DNA from 2 places in the Pseudoalteromonas sp. GutCa3 genome. Region 2 is predicted to be linked to the other one. Evidence: predicted binding sites of a transcription regulator. Region 2 holds the regulator's gene; the other holds the start of a gene.
The links. Region 2 encodes NrdR, which represses ribonucleotide reductase genes. Its sites were predicted from a motif close to AAACACNANATNTNGTGTTT; they were not measured.
Positions count from the first base shown of each region.

Region 1 (8,135 bases), on a different contig from region 2:
GTTGGGTGGCTTGGTACATCAAAAATCTCTAAGCCATCGACAGTTTCATTAGGGCAATAGTGGATGTACGCAGCGTCTTCTGGTAATTCCCAGTCAGCAACGTCTTTAATTGAAAACTCACCATCAGCATCATTACGGACATCCGTAAAAGACGTTTGAGTAAACTTATTCGCTTCATCTCTGGCGCTTTTCGACCAAACGCCATTCTCACAATAAAACGCTGTTTTGCCTTCTTGGTGTAAGTTTAATGGCACAGCACTAAACTGGCCACGACCACCACCATGCATAAACAGCACTTCAAATTCATCACTAATATTCATTAGGCGACGAAGGCTAGCTTCACATTTAGCTGTAAGCGCTAAAAACTCTTTACTGCGATGGCTAATCTCCATCACAGACACACCTAGGTCTTGCCAATCTAGAAACTCTTTTTGCGCTTTTTTCATAACCGCTTGCGGAAGCATAGCTGGCCCCGCACAAAAATTATATTTACTCATTACCTTTGCCTCATTCCAGTAATTTAACTACTAAGCATGAACATTTAATACCAATCCGCTAAACCTTTAAAATTTAATGAATAATACCAATCCGCAATAATACTTAATCATTTTGCGGGGCTAAACGTGTCGCTACTTGCGTTAAAAAATTCTCATTTAGAACAACTAAATAGCGAATTTTTTGCCTAGCTATCAACACGTTTTTCCACCCTCAAAATAGATCTCTTAATTAAGCGAATTGGTATGAGTATAATTTCACACCCTATTAATTTTTTTCAACAACATTAAAAAAAGCGGCCAAGGCCGCTTTTTCAATATCAATTATTCTGAAGGAGGATTATCATCCGCTACTTCATCAATAACCGTATCTACTGTTTCAACGTCTTCAATATCAATTAAGTCACTTTCTGTAACTTCAATCTCTTCTATACGTTGTAAACCAACTACTTGCTCTCCGTCAATAGTTCTGATCAAAATAACACCTTGTGTGTTACGTCCAACCGTTGAAACTTCATTAACGCGAGTTCGTACTAAGGTACCACGATTCGAAATAATCATTATTTCATCGTTGTCATCAACTTGCACAGCACCAACAACAGCACCGTTACGTTCACTCACCTTAATTGATACAACACCTTGTGTTGCGCGGCTCTTAGATGGGTAATCTTCAAGTTGTGTACGCTTACCGTAACCATTTTCAGTTACCGTTAGAATGGCACCGTCAGTTTTTGGTACAATTAACGATACTACGCGTTGCTCGTCTCGCATTTTAATACCACGAACACCTGTAGCAGTACGACCCATTGGGCGAACACCTTTGAAGCGAATCTCAGGGTTACCTTCTTCGTCTAATACTGGGTTGCCGTTTTCATCAACAACTGTTGTTTCTTCAGCTTCTTTGAAGCGTACAACTTTACCTGCATCAGTGAACAACATAATTTCGTTGCTACCATCGGTAATATCAACACCAATCAAGCTATCGCCATCATTTAAGTTAACAGCAATGATACCGCTTGCACGTTGACGACTGTAAGCCGTTAATGGTGTTTTCTTAACTGTACCGAATGCAGTTGCCATAAAGATATATTTATCTTCTGCGTACTCGCGTACTGGCAATATAGCAGTAATACGTTCATCAGCTTCAAGTGGTAACAAGTTAACAATTGGCTTACCGCGCGCTGCACGACTTGCTAGTGGTAACTGATACACTTTAAGCCAATATAAACGACCGGCCGTAGAGAAACATAAAATAGTATCGTGTGTATTTGCAACTAACAGACGTTCAATGAAATCTTCATCTTTCATCTTCGTTGCTGACTTACCTTTACCACCACGACGTTGTGCTTCGTAATCAGACAATGCCTGATACTTCACATACCCTTCGTGAGAAAGCGTTACAACAACGTTTTCTTCAGTAATTAAGTCTTCAAGGCTGATATCGTGAGCCGCTGCATTAATCTCAGTACGACGTTCGTCGCCATACTGCGCTTTAATTTCAACTAGTTCGTCACGAATAACTTCCATTAAACGCTCAGGTGTTGCCAAAATATAAAGTAGCTCAGCAATTAACTCTAATAACGCTTGATATTCAGTTAAGATTTTTTCGTGTTCAAGACCAGTAAGCTTGTGTAAACGCAAATCTAGAATTGCTTGAGCTTGTTGCTCAGAAATATAGTATTGACCGTCGCGAATACCTAAATCATCAGCAAGCCAATCTGGACGGGCTACATTATCTTCGCCTGCTTTTTCAAGCATACCTTGTACATGACCTAATTCCCACGGACGTGCAGTTAAAGCAACTTTAGCTTCAGCAGGTGTAGGTGATTTACGAATAAGCTCGATAATTGGGTCAATGTTTGCAAGCGCAATTGCTAAACCTTCAAGCGTATGAGCACGGTCACGCGCTTTGCGTAAATCAAACACGGTACGACGAGTTACTACTTCACGGCGGTGAATAATAAACTCTTCAAGCATTTCTTTTAGATTAAAACACTTAGGTTGGTTGTTAATTAATGCAACCATATTCATACCAAACACAGTTTGTAACTGAGTTTGTGAATACAAGTTATTTAAAATAACTTCGCCTACGTCACCACGTTTAATTTCAATAACGATACGCATACCGTCTTTATCTGATTCATCACGTAGTGCACTAATACCTTCAATTTTCTTATCTTTAACAAGCTCTGCAATTTTTTCAATTAAACGGGCTTTATTAACTTGATAAGGAATTTCGTGAACGATGATTGTTTCACGGCCTGTTTTTTCATCGGTTTCGACGTCGGCGCGTGCACGCATGTACACTTTACCACGGCCAGTTAAATAGGCTTGTTCAATGCCTTTTTTACCGTTGATAATTGCAGCCGTTGGGAAATCAGGACCAGGAATATAATCCATTAACTCTAAAATAGTTAAATCAGGATTTTGAATAAGTGCCAAACAACCGTTCACAACTTCAGTTAAGTTATGTGGTGGTATATTTGTAGCCATACCTACTGCAATACCCGACGAACCATTCACTAATAAATTAGGGACTTTCGTAGGTAACACGTCAGGGATGAACTCAGTGCCGTCGTAGTTAGGAACGAAATCAACCGTTTCTTTTTCAAGATCGGCTAATAACTCATGCGACATTTTTGCCATACGTACTTCTGTATAACGCATTGCCGCTGCTGAATCACCATCAACCGAACCGAAGTTACCTTGGCCATCTACAAGCATATAACGTAGTGAGAATGGCTGAGCCATACGAACTATCGTGTCATAAACTGCACTGTCGCCGTGTGGATGGTATTTACCGATTACGTCACCGACCACACGGGCCGATTTTTTGTAAGGCTTGTTCCAGTCATTACTAAGCTCGTTCATTGCAAACAAAACGCGGCGATGAACAGGTTTTAAGCCGTCACGTACGTCTGGTAATGCACGTCCTACTATTACGCTCATTGCGTAATCTAAGTAGGAGTTTTTTAACTCGTCTTCAATATTGACTGGCAGAATTTCATTGGCGAGATCAGTCATTTGATATCACATTCCTTCAGTATCAGCTCTCAACAACCCGGTATTGGGTATTAAGAGTATTGTTATTATTTCTAACAGCCATGCTATCACAATTAATTTTAATTTACAGGCGCAAAACTTTGCGATTTATCAATTTAGCCCTATATAATGGCCTCAGATTGACGAGGAAGTATTTTATGACCGAACATCAAAATGTAGATCACGCAGAAATAGCAAAATTTGAAGCCATCGCTGAGCGTTGGTGGGACCTAGACGGAGAATTCAAACCTCTTCACGAAATTAACCCGTTACGTTTAGACTTTATAGCAAACAAAACGCAAGGCTTATTCGATAAAGAAACACTCGACGTTGGCTGTGGCGGCGGTATTTTAAGCCAAAGCATGGCGCGTATGGGTGCAAAAGTAACTGGCATCGATATGGGCCAAGAACCTTTAACTGTTGCTAAGTTGCACAGTTTAGAAACTGGCGTAAATGTAGATTATATAAAAGTGCCTGCAGAAGAGTTTGCAACACAGTACCCTGAGCGCTTTGATGTAATAACGTGTATGGAAATGCTTGAACACGTTCCCGACCCAGCATCTATCATTCATGCCGTAGCCGCACTTGCCAAACCAGGCGCAGACGTGTTTTTTTCAACCCTGAACAAAACACCTAAAGCATACTTATACGCTATTGTTGGCGCTGAAAAACTCTTAAAAATGGTGCCTGAAGGTACACACGACCATAAAAAGTTTATAAAGCCTGCACAGCTTATTGCATGGGCAGAGCAAGCCGGTTTAAAAGTTCGTGCAAGTACAGGGCTTTCTTATAACCCACTATCAAAGCAATATACGCTCAATAGTGACGTTAGCGTAAATTACATACTTTATTTTGAGAAGTTAGCTTAATGGCTAACTCTCAAGCCCCCCTACCCCTTATTGAGTACGATGCATTTTTATTTGATTTAGACGGCACCCTACTCGACACCGCTGATGATTTAGGTGCCGCTTTAAACACAGTCCTTATTAGCAATAAAATAGAACCTGTTAGTAGTGATATATACCGTCCTGCCGCATCTAACGGCGCAGGCGCATTATTAGAGGCTGGTTTTAAAGAATTATGGGCTAAACAACCCCAAAGCGAGCTTATAAAGCAATTAGTTGACGAGTACGCCACAAACATAGCAAATCACACACATTGCTTCAGCGGAGTTGAATCGTTACTTATCGCCCTTGATCAGAAAAAGATCAAATGGGGGATCATGACTAATAAACCAGGGTTTTTAACCGATCCTTTAGTGGCAGCTATTCCCGCATTAAAAAATGCCAGTGTAGTAATAAGTGGCGACACATTAGCTGAAGCTAAGCCATCACCTTTACCACTGCTACATTGTGCAAAGCTTATGCAGGTAGAACCAAGCCGTTGTTTATACATTGGTGATGCACAGCGTGACATACAAGCAGGCAAAGCGGCAGGTATGCATACCGCAACGGCACTTTGGGGTTACATCCCAAGTATTGATGAAGCCAACAGCTGGAATGCTGATTTTAACTGGCAAAGCCCAATTGATGGTTTTAACCATATATAGTGCTATGTTAATTATTAAACACTATATATTGTGATTGTGTTAGTTTTCACACAAAGCTTGCTGATAAAAAAAGCAGTCAAAATTTATTTTTAAAATGAGTAAATTTAGCAGATCATTAGTTGATTTTTGCATATTTCAACTTAAATGATTGTTCGAAGGTGAGTGTCTACTAACACAAATGCGTTATCCCAAAGTTATCCACAAACAGGGGCAATTATGTCCCTTGCAAAACAACTCAGACCACACTATCTTGTGATCTCTAAATTGAACAACACCAGATATTGTGGCCAAATGTTATTCAATTAAATTCGCCAATACGGTGAAACCTATAATAAATGAGTATGTACCTTGCTTCGGCGAGGCATAAAGCATTGGTCAAAATACATAATTCCCAAGGAATACAGGCAAATGAACCAACAGTTATCTGTAAGCAAACGTGACGGGCGCAAAGAGCCTCTTGATCTGGATAAGATCCATCGCGTCATTGAATGGGCCGCCGAAGGTTTAAGCAACGTTTCGGTTTCGCAAGTTGAATTAAAATCGCACATTCAGTTTTACGACGGTATTCGTACTAAAGACATTCACGAAACCATCATTAAAGCAGCAGCGGATCAGATTTCAAAAGAATCGCCTGATTATCAATACTTAGCGGCACGTTTAGCTGTATTCCATTTACGTAAAAAAGCGTACGGTCAATTTGAGCCACCACGTTTATTTGACCACGTAACAAAAATGGTTGGCGATAAACGCTACGATGCTCACTTATTAGTAGATTACACAGAGCAAGAATTAGACGAGCTTGATGCATATCTTGATCATTCTCGCGATCTTAACTTTAGCTACGCGGCTGTAAAACAGCTTGAAGGTAAGTATCTCGTTCAAAACCGTGTATCGGGTGAAATCTACGAAAGTGCACAGTTTTTATATATTTTAGTAGCAGCGAGCTTATTCTCTGACTACCCACGTGAAACACGCGTTTCTTACATTAAGCGCTTTTACGACGCAGTATCGTTATTTAAAATATCTCTACCAACGCCAATTATGTCGGGTGTACGTACACCTACTCGCCAGTTTAGCTCGTGTGTATTAATTGAATGTGGCGATAGCCTTGATTCAATCAATGCAACGTCGTCAGCTATTGTTAAATACGTTTCACAACGCGCAGGTATTGGTATTAATGCTGGTCGAATTCGTGCGCTAGGTAGCCATATTCGTAACGGCGAAGCGTACCACACAGGTTGTATTCCTTTTTATAAGCACTTTCAAACAGCTGTTAAAAGTTGTTCGCAAGGTGGTGTACGTGGCGGCGCTGCAACATTGTTCTACCCGCTTTGGCATTTAGAAGTAGAGAACCTACTTGTACTTAAAAATAACCGTGGTGTGGACGACAACCGCGTTCGTCACCTAGATTACGGCGTACAATTTAATAAACTAATGTACTCTCGTTTAATTAAAGACGACTACATTACGTTATTTAGCCCATCAGATGTGCCTGGTCTTTACGATGCATTTTTTGAAGACCAAGCTGAGTTTGACGCGCTTTACGTAAAATACGAACAAGACGAATCGATTCGTAAAAAACGCATTAAAGCGATTGAGCTTTTCTCTATGTTTGCGCAAGAGCGTGCAAGTACAGGTCGTATTTATTTACAAAATGTGGACCACTGTAATACACACAGCCCGTTCATTGCTAAAGTTGCGCCTATTCGCCAATCTAACTTATGTTTAGAAATTGCATTGCCAACTAAGCCACTTAATAACGTAAATGACGAAGAAGGCGAAATTGCCCTTTGTACACTGTCTGCGTTTAACTTAGGTGCAATAGAATCACTAGACGAGCTTGAAGAGCTAGCTGAACTTGCAGTACGCGCCCTTGATAACTTACTTGATTTCCAAGACTACCCAGTACCGGCTGCTAAAAATGCAACTATGGGTCGTCGAACGTTAGGTATAGGCGTGATTAACTACGCATACTACCTAGCTAAAAACGGTAAGCGTTATTCAGATGGCAGCGCAAATGCACTGACTCATAAAACATTTGAAGCGATTCAATACTACTTGATGAAAGCATCAAACGAGCTTGCTAAAGAGCGTGGCGCCTGTCCTAAGTTTAACGAAACAACGTATTCACAAGGCATTATGCCAACAGATACGTACAAACGTGATTTAGATAAAATTTGTGATGAGCCACTTCATCTTGATTGGGATACACTACGTGCAAATATTAAAGAGCACGGTATGCGTAACTCAACACTAAGTGCGTTAATGCCATCAGAAACATCGTCGCAAATCTCTAATGCAACAAATGGTATTGAACCACCACGTGGACATATTAGCGTTAAAGCAAGTAAAGACGGTATTTTAAAGCAAGTTGTTCCTGAGTATGAGCGTTTAAAAGATCAATACGAGCTACTGTGGGACATTCCATCAAACGATGGTTACTTGCAGCTTGTTGGTATAATGCAAAAATTTGTAGACCAAACAATTTCTGCAAATACAAATTATGATCCAAACAAGTTCGAAGGCGGTAAAGTACCTATGCAAGTCTTATTAAAAGACTTACTAAGCGCGTACAAACTAGGTGTTAAAACCTTGTACTACCACAATACTCGTGATGGTGCCTCAGATATGCAAGAAGATACTCCAGAAGTGGAAGATGATGATTGTGAAGGCGGCGCGTGTAAAATATAACTGCTGATTTTTATTTTAAGCGGGCATTTAGCCCGCTTTTTCTGATAGTTTTTTGAGTGATAAACATGTCTTATACTACTTTTAGCCGAAACCATAATAACCAAATGCAAGAGCCAATGTTTTTTGGCCAAACTGTAAACGTATCTCGTTACGACCAACAAAAATACCCAATTTTTGAAAAATTAATCGAGAAGCAACTGTCTTTCTTTTGGCGTCCTGAGGAAGTAGATGTAAGTAAAGACCGTTTAGACTTTCAAGCGTTACCCGATCACGAAAAGCATATATTTTTAAGTAACTTAAAATACCAAACTTTGCTTGATAGCGTACAAGGCCGTTCGCCAAACGTTGCCCTACTCCCT
Region 1 covers NZ_PJBK01000079.1:110,321-118,455, reverse strand. Annotated here, with positions in the region: gene serC (3-phosphoserine/phosphohydroxythreonine transaminase) at 1-497, opposite strand, end outside; gene gyrA (DNA topoisomerase (ATP-hydrolyzing) subunit A) at 819-3,518, opposite strand; gene ubiG (bifunctional 2-polyprenyl-6-hydroxyphenol methylase/3-demethylubiquinol 3-O-methyltransferase UbiG) at 3,695-4,405, shown strand; gene CXF64_RS14190 (HAD family hydrolase) at 4,405-5,085, shown strand; gene nrdA (class 1a ribonucleoside-diphosphate reductase subunit alpha) at 5,494-7,776, shown strand; gene nrdB (class Ia ribonucleoside-diphosphate reductase subunit beta) at 7,842-8,135, shown strand, end outside.
Region 1: nrdA (class 1a ribonucleoside-diphosphate reductase subunit alpha) is a predicted target of NrdR. The motif match lies at 5,355-5,374, and genes of this name have one in related genera.

Region 2 (8,135 bases):
TAGTAACACCCTTTGATGCTTCTATCGACATTGTAAAGTTAGTCGAAAATGCAGCACCATTATTTTTAACCATTAACGGTAAATCGAGTTGCTCACAACGCTCTTGCGTCATAGTTAAACAAATTAAACCACGGCCATGAGTCGCCATAAAATTAATCGCTTGTGCACTAATATGCTCTGCGGCAATAATTAAATCGCCTTCATTCTCTCTATCTTCATCATCCATTAAAATAACCATTTTACCGGCTTTAATGTCGTCGATGATTTCTTGTGCGCTGTGTAAATTCATAAATTTGCTCGTGTAAGTTATCAGTTTCGTTATTTAATAAAACCCGCTTTAGCGAGTAAGCTCATCGAAATATCAGAGCCCGTTGGTTGCTCTGCACCTTTTATAAGGCGCTCTAAATAACGTGCAATTTGATCGACTTCTAAATTAACTTGAGTGCCTACTTTAAAGTGAGCAATTGTGGTTTGCTCACTCGTATGTGGGACAATTGTTAATTTGAATTTATTACCTTCTACAGCGTTTACTGTCAGGCTTATACCATCAATACATACCGAACCTTTGTACGGAATGTATTTCATTAAATTTTCGTCAGTTGTAAGCCAATATTCTGTTGCTCGAGCGTTTGCTGTAATGCTTGTGATAGTTGCTATGCCATCAACATGGCCAGATACTAAATGACCGCCCAAACGCGAAACAGGTTGCATGGCTTTTTCAAGATTAACCGTTTGCCCTAAAGCATAGTGAGCAAAACCGGTTAAACCAATCGTCTCGTTAGATAAATCAGCACTAAAACCGTCAATATGTTTATCAACTACGGTTAAGCAAACGCCATTGGTTGCAATGCTGTCGCCTAGCTTTACGTCTTCCATATCAAGGTCAGCACTTTGGATACGAATGGCTAAGTCGCCTTGTTTTTTTTGTAATAAAGCAATTTTGCCTGTGGCTTCTATTATCCCAGTAAACATAGCGCTACTCTTTTTTATTAAGTGATTTTAATGAGTTTTTAACGCGGTGATACGTAAATCGTCACCAATGCGCGCACATTCATTAAATGTTAAATCAACGATGTTTTGCATACTCGTCAATTCAGGAAAATTAACTAAACTTTTTGCATCATGGCCCATTAATTTAGGCGCCAAATAAAAAACAAACTCGTCAACTAAATCAAGTTCTGTCATTTTACCAGCAAGTGTTGCTCCGCTCTCAAGCCAAACATTATTAAACTGCAGTTGCCCAAGCTTTTCTAAAACAGCCTGTAAATCAACTTTGCCGTTACTTTCACTTACTTCAATATGCTTTACAAAATGCGGCCATTGCAGTGATTTATCAACCTTAGTCGTAAATATTATTACATCACTTTGGATTTTAAATAAAGCAAGGTTGGGCGTTAAGCGATTCTGTGAGTCAATTATAACACGCACGGGCTGGCGAAGCGGTAAATCGGTAGGTAGCGTGCAAGGCAACTCGCTTAGTCGCACATTAAGTTTAGCATCGTCTACTAACACGGTATCGGCACCGGTTAAAATAGCGCAGCTTTGCGCTCGGTATAATTGTACGTCTTGGCGAGCAGCGGGACTTGTTATCCACTTACTTTGCCCATTTTTAAGCGCTGTTTTACCATCTATGCTTGCTGCCATTTTACAGGTCACATAAGGTAAGCCTTGTTCCATTCGCTTAAAAAAGCCAACGTTAAGTGCGCGAGCTTGTGATTCAAGTAATCCATAAGCAACTTCAATACCTGCATCGCTCAGTATTTTAAGGCCTTTGCCTGCAACTTGTGGGTTTGTATCAACCATAGCGGCAATTACTTTTACAACGCCCGCCTTTTTTAAACCTTCAGCACACGGTGGCGTACGCCCATAATGACTACACGGTTCAAGCGTTACATAAGCCGTTGCACCTTGTGCATTATTGCCAGCTATTGCCAGTGCATTTACTTCTGCATGGCCTTGACCTGCTAATTGATGAAAACCCTCACCAATTATTTGATTATTTTTAACTAATACACAGCCAACATTAGGGTTAGGCGTGGTAGTAAACCGGCCTTTTTTGGCAAGTTCTATGGCGCGTGCCATATACATTTCATCATGTTCGGTAAAAGTAGTTTGGCTTTGCATTTATTACTCCCCTAAGCGGGCAATTTCTTCGCCAAATTCGCGTATATCTTCAAACGAGCGATAAACAGAGGCAAATCTTACGTACGCTACTTTATCGAGCTTTTTGAGGGCTTCCATAATGTATTCACCCACCAAATGGCTTGAAATTTCTCGCTCACCCGTTGCGCGTAGTTGCGATTTTATTATATTCACTACTTCGTCTACTTGCTCGGTGCTCACTGGGCGTTTTTCGAGTGCGCGATTTAAGCCATTTAATAATTTATCTTCGTTAAATGGTTCGCGGCTGCCGTCTTGTTTAATAACACGAGGCATAACCAGTTCAGCGCCTTCAAATGTAGTAAAGCGCTCGTGGCAGTCGTTACACTCACGACGCCTGCGAACTTGATGGCCTCCGCCAACAAGGCGTGAGTCAATAACTTTAGTATCTTTTGCGGTACAAAATGGACAATGCATAGCTCGGTACTTCCGTTTTAAAACAAAAAAGACCGCTAAATAGCGGTCTTTTATCTTAGCAAAAATTAGGGCCTATGTGCTCTAAATTACTGCTGCTTATGCAATTAAGCGTATACAGGTAATTTTGCACAAATTGCTTTTACTTTTTCTTTAACTTGCGCCTGTACAGATTCATCAGTGATGTTATCTAGTACGTCACAAATCCAGCCAGCAAGCTCTTTTGATTCTACTTCAGTAAAACCACGACGAGTAATTGCAGGAGAACCAATACGCAAACCAGATGTTACAAATGGTGAGCGTGGATCGTTCGGTACTGAGTTTTTATTAACTGTGATGTTAGCGTTGCCTAGGGCAGCATCTGCATCTTTACCAGTGATATCTTTATCGATTAAATCAAGTAAAAATAAGTGGTTTTCAGTTTTGTCAGAAACGATTTTGTAGCCGCGCTCTTGCATTACAGCAACCATTGCTTTTGCGTTTTTAACAACTTGTGTTTGGTATACTTTAAACTCTGGTTGAAGTGCTTCTTTAAATGCCACTGCTTTTGCTGCAATAACATGACATAAAGGACCGCCTTGGCCACCAGGGAAAACAGCGCTGTTAAGCTTTTTGTAGATTGCTTCGTCGCCACATGCAGAAATAATCAAACCACCACGAGGGCCTGCAAGTGTTTTATGCGTAGTTGTAGTTACAACGTGTGCATGAGGAACAGGGCTTGGGTAAACACCTGCCGCAATTAAACCCGCAACGTGAGCCATGTCAACAAACAGATAAGCACCGATTTTGTCAGCAATTTCACGGAATTTAGCCCAATCAACAATACCTGAGTACGCTGAGAAACCACCAATAATCATTTTTGGTTTGTGCTCAAGTGCTAGTGCTTCAACTTGTGCGTAATCAATTTCGCCCGTTGCTTCATCTAGTCCGTATTGGATTGCATTGTAAAGCTTACCAGAGAAGCTTACGTGAGAACCGTGAGTTAAGTGACCACCATGAGCTAAGCTCATACCTAATACAGTATCGCCAGCGTCTAATAATGCTAGAAAAACAGCTGCATTAGCTTGCGAACCAGCATGTGGCTGTACGTTTGCGTAGTCAGAACCAAATAACTCGTTAGCACGGTCAATTGCTAATTGCTCAACAACATCAACATGCTCACAACCGCCATAATAACGTTTGCCAGGGTAACCTTCTGCGTATTTGTTTGTAAGCTGTGAACCCTGCGCTTCTAGTACGCGTGGGCTACAGTAGTTTTCTGAAGCGATTAGTTCGATATGCTCTTCTTGGCGAGCAGTTTCTTTGGTTATCGCGTCAAATAACTCTGGATCAAAATCCGAAATATTCATGCTACGTTCTAACATTGGGGTCTCCTAGGGCAACGTGTATGGTGTTTTTTAGAGGCTTTATTGTACGCTTTAAACGACTCTTTGCCTACGCTCTTAAGTTGAGGATATTTAAACAGGGATTGAAACTATTTCACAGCTCTTTTAAGATGATATTTTTTTATAAAGCCATAATAATTTTAAATGAATTATATTTACTACATTTAATTAGTAAATATAACTAAGTGTATTCATCCGTATAAAGTTATAAAAAAAGCGGCTCAAGCCGCTTTTCCTTGTAATTTAACTTAGCCTAGTTTAGCGAGCATTTCGGTACGTAACGCGTCGTAATCGGCGTTCATATCGCTTGCTAGGCATGGTTTTGCTAGTGCATCAGCAAGTGGTTTTGGCATACCTAATTCAATATTTAGAATACCCTCTACGCTTTCTTTAAACTTAGCAGGATGAGCTGTCGCTAAAAAGATACCCGCTGCACCAGGTGCACGATTTTCAACAAGACCTTGGTAAGCAATAGCAGTATGAGGCTCCGCAACATAGCCAGTTTGTTGAATTTTTTTCATCACGGCTTGCGTGTCTTGCTCGTTTACGCTAGTTGAATAAAAATTATCGTAGCTAAACCAGTTATTATCTAACATTGTTTGTACACGCGGCCAATTGTTTGGCTTACTTACATCCATCGCATTTGAAAGCGACTCAAGCGTTGCTTTTGGCGTCCAGTTTTTATCAAGCATAAAGCGCGGCACAGTATCGTTTTGGTTTGTTGTTGCACTTAATTTGCCAACAGGTAAACCAATAACCGCACCAATCATTGCGGCGCACACATTACCAAAATTACCACTTGGCACTGATATATGCGCTGTTGCGCGCTTTTCTTTTGGTAGCTGTGCAATGGCTTCAAAGTAGTAACAAACCTGAGCAACTAAACGGCTAATATTAATTGAATTAGCTGAGTTAAGCCCAAGTGTTGATTTAACTTCTTCATCTAAAAAGGCATTTTTAACTAGCTCTTGGCAATCATCAAAGCTGCCCTCAACTGCATAACAATGAATATTGTTACCTAGCGTAGTAAATAGCTTTTGCTGAGCAAGTGAAATTTTGCCTTTAGGGTATAAAATAACAACATCGATATTTGGTTTATTGTAAAAAGCATGCGCTACAGCTGCACCGGTATCGCCCGATGTTGCTGTTAAAATAGTTACTTTCTCGTCTTTATTAAACTGCGTTAAACACTCTGCCATAAAGCGACCACCAAAGTCTTTAAACGCAAGTGTAGGACCATGAAACAGTTCTAAACAGTATGTGTTCTCTTCAACTTCCACCAGCTTAACTGGAAAGTTAAATGCATTTTTAACCATTTGTGCCACGGTATCGCTTGGTAACTCATCACCAATTAGGTGAGATAATATTTTGCCGCTGCGCGTAACAAAGTCCATATCAAGCAATGCATCAACATCGGACAGTGGCGGCAGTGATTCTGGGAAAAATACACCTTGGTTACGACCCAAACCTGTTTTTACAGCTTCAACGAACGACACTTTTTGTGAGCTATCTTTTAAATTATGTAATTGCATGACTACCTATCCTATAAAACTGTTAATTGACGCGTGCCGTCGTTATCTAATTTACAAATGTGGCAAAAGCCTTGCTCGTTAATGTAATTGGTTTCTAACCACTGCGCGCATTGCTGTGCAGCTTCAAGTGTTTTACACACAGTAAATAAGGTTGGTCCTGCGCCCGAAATACTGACTATTTCAGCGCCCAGTGCTGGCAAGCTTACTTTGGCTTCACTAAAGCCTTTAATAAGCGGTGCCCGGTAAGGTTCTGCTATTTCATCTTTCATTATGCTCAGCGCATCGTCAAAACGGTTAGTTAACAGTAAGCTACTAAATGCCGACAAACGCTGAGCAAACTCAACACTTGCATGCATGCTCAACTCTTTTGGTAAAACAGAGCGCGCTTTTGCAGTGTTGAGTGAAAAACCAGGAAACGCAGCAACGTAGTACCAATTTTCATCAACAGGCAGTGCAATCGATTTATCAGGAATTAAATCACCTGTTAACTGCAAGCCACCTAAATAACATGGCGTGATGTTGTCGTAATGACGACCGCCGCTTACTACAGCTTCAAAGTCAGCCATCAGTTCAATAAGCTCAACCTGACTTAAATTAGTTTTTGCAAACTTATCAAGGGCAGCAAAGGTAGCCACGACCGAACACGCGCTAGATCCAAGCCCTGAGCCAATTGGTAAGTTCTTTTTAAGCTCGAGCTTTACGCTTGGCATATTAGGCGCAACATGCGCTCTAAAATGCACTAAGCACTGGTACGCTAAATTTTCATTAGCATCACTTGGTAACTTGTGAGCGTACTCGCCTGTGCAAATAAATTCGTCGCTTGGTGCTGCGCTTACAACGGCTACATCACCTAACAAACTGCCATCAATTGGCGCAAGCGCTGCGCCAAGTGCATCAAAACCCACTGCAAAATTACCAATAGACGCCGGAGCATATACTTCAATCATAACGAGCTCCTAGCGCGATAACGTTTTTAAAATATCAGCAAATACACCCGCGGCTGTTACTTCCGAGCCGGCGCCATAACCACGAATTACAAACGGACGTGGCTGGTAGTATTGGCTTAAAATAGCCAGTGCGTTTTCACCATCACGAATGACACTAAGCGCATGCTTTGCATCTACCGCTTCAATACCTACTTTACAGTGGCCTTCTTTAATTGTGCCTACATAGCGAAGTACCCTACCCTCGCTCGCAGCGCTTTTGATACGGTCGTTAAAATCAGCATCTAAACTTGGTAGTTTTGCCATAAACTCATCAACGCTATCACCTTGTGCAAAACCTGGTGGTAATACTGACTCAACTTCAATATCGCTTAGCTCTAATTTCATACCGGCTTCGCGAGCAATGATCAATAACTTACGTGCTACATCGGTACCCGATAAATCATCACGAGGATCTGGCTCAGTAAAGCCACTTTCTTTGGCTTTAATAGTTGCCTCAGAAAGTGATAAACCATCTTGAAGTGCGCCAAACATATACGAAAGTGAACCTGATAAAATACCGCTAAACTCTAATAACTCATCACCGGCACCAAATAACGACTGTAAGTTGTCGATTACTGGTAAGCCTGCACCAACGTTTGTTTCGTATAAAAATTTACGATTATTCTTTTGCGTTGCTGCAATTAAATCTTGGTAATACGTGTATGAGCTTGTTGTTGCTTTTTTATTAGCAGCAACCACATGAAAACCTGCATTTAAAAAGTCTACATACTGCGCAGCAAGTGCATCCGACGACGTACAATCAACAAGCACAGGGTTTACTAAATGATTTTGCTTAACAAACTGCTCTACTAGTTTTAAATCAAACGCCTGCTCAGATGAGGCCAATTTTTGCTGCCAATCACCAAAAGCAATACCTTCACTATCAAGGTGTAATTGACGAGAGTTAGCAACACCATACAAGTTAAGTTTAATATTACGTTTTTCAAGCCACGCTTGTTGGCGCTCAAGCTGATTAATAAGCTCTTGCCCTACTAAGCCACAACCTAGTAAAAACACATCAATTGATGGAACATGCGTGAAAAAGTTTTCATGGCATATTTTTACGGCGTCGTTACAAAGTTCGCCATCAATTACTGCTGAAATAGCACTTTCTGTAGAATCCTGTGCAATTGCCACAATATTTACTTGCGCTTGTGCAAGCGATGCAAAAAACTTAGCCGCTAAGCCACGGTGCGCGCGCATGTTGTCGCCCACTAAAGTAACAATGGCTAAATTGCGCTGCACTTGTACAGGCTCAATAAGCCCTGCTTGTAATTCAAGTTCAAATGCAGTTTGTAGCGCATCAAGTGCAAGTGCTAGGTCTGTTTCGTGTACACAAAAGCTAATGCTGAATTCGCATGATGACTGCGTGATCAATACAATTGATACGTTATCGTGAGCAAGCGCGTTAAATACCTTAGACGCCATACCTACTTTGCCTTTCATGCCTGGCCCTGAGACAGTTAGCATTGCAAGGTCTTGTAGGCTCGAAAGCGCTTTTACTGGCTCATCTGATGAATAATCGTTACCAATTAATGAGCCTTGTGCGTCTGGGTTATGCGTATTTTTAATTTCACACGGCACGCCTGCTTTAGCACACGGTAAAATTGTTTTAGGGTGAAGTACTTTTGCACCAAAATAAGAAAGCTCCATCGCTT
Region 2 covers NZ_PJBK01000029.1:19,126-27,260, reverse strand. Annotated here, with positions in the region: gene ribBA (bifunctional 3,4-dihydroxy-2-butanone-4-phosphate synthase/GTP cyclohydrolase II) at 1-289, opposite strand, end outside; gene CXF64_RS05895 (riboflavin synthase) at 319-972, opposite strand; gene ribD (bifunctional diaminohydroxyphosphoribosylaminopyrimidine deaminase/5-amino-6-(5-phosphoribosylamino)uracil reductase RibD) at 1,000-2,124, opposite strand; gene nrdR (transcriptional regulator NrdR) at 2,128-2,577, opposite strand; gene glyA (serine hydroxymethyltransferase) at 2,682-3,938, opposite strand; gene thrC (threonine synthase) at 4,208-5,491, opposite strand; gene thrB (homoserine kinase) at 5,503-6,438, opposite strand; gene thrA (bifunctional aspartate kinase/homoserine dehydrogenase I) at 6,448-8,135, opposite strand, start outside.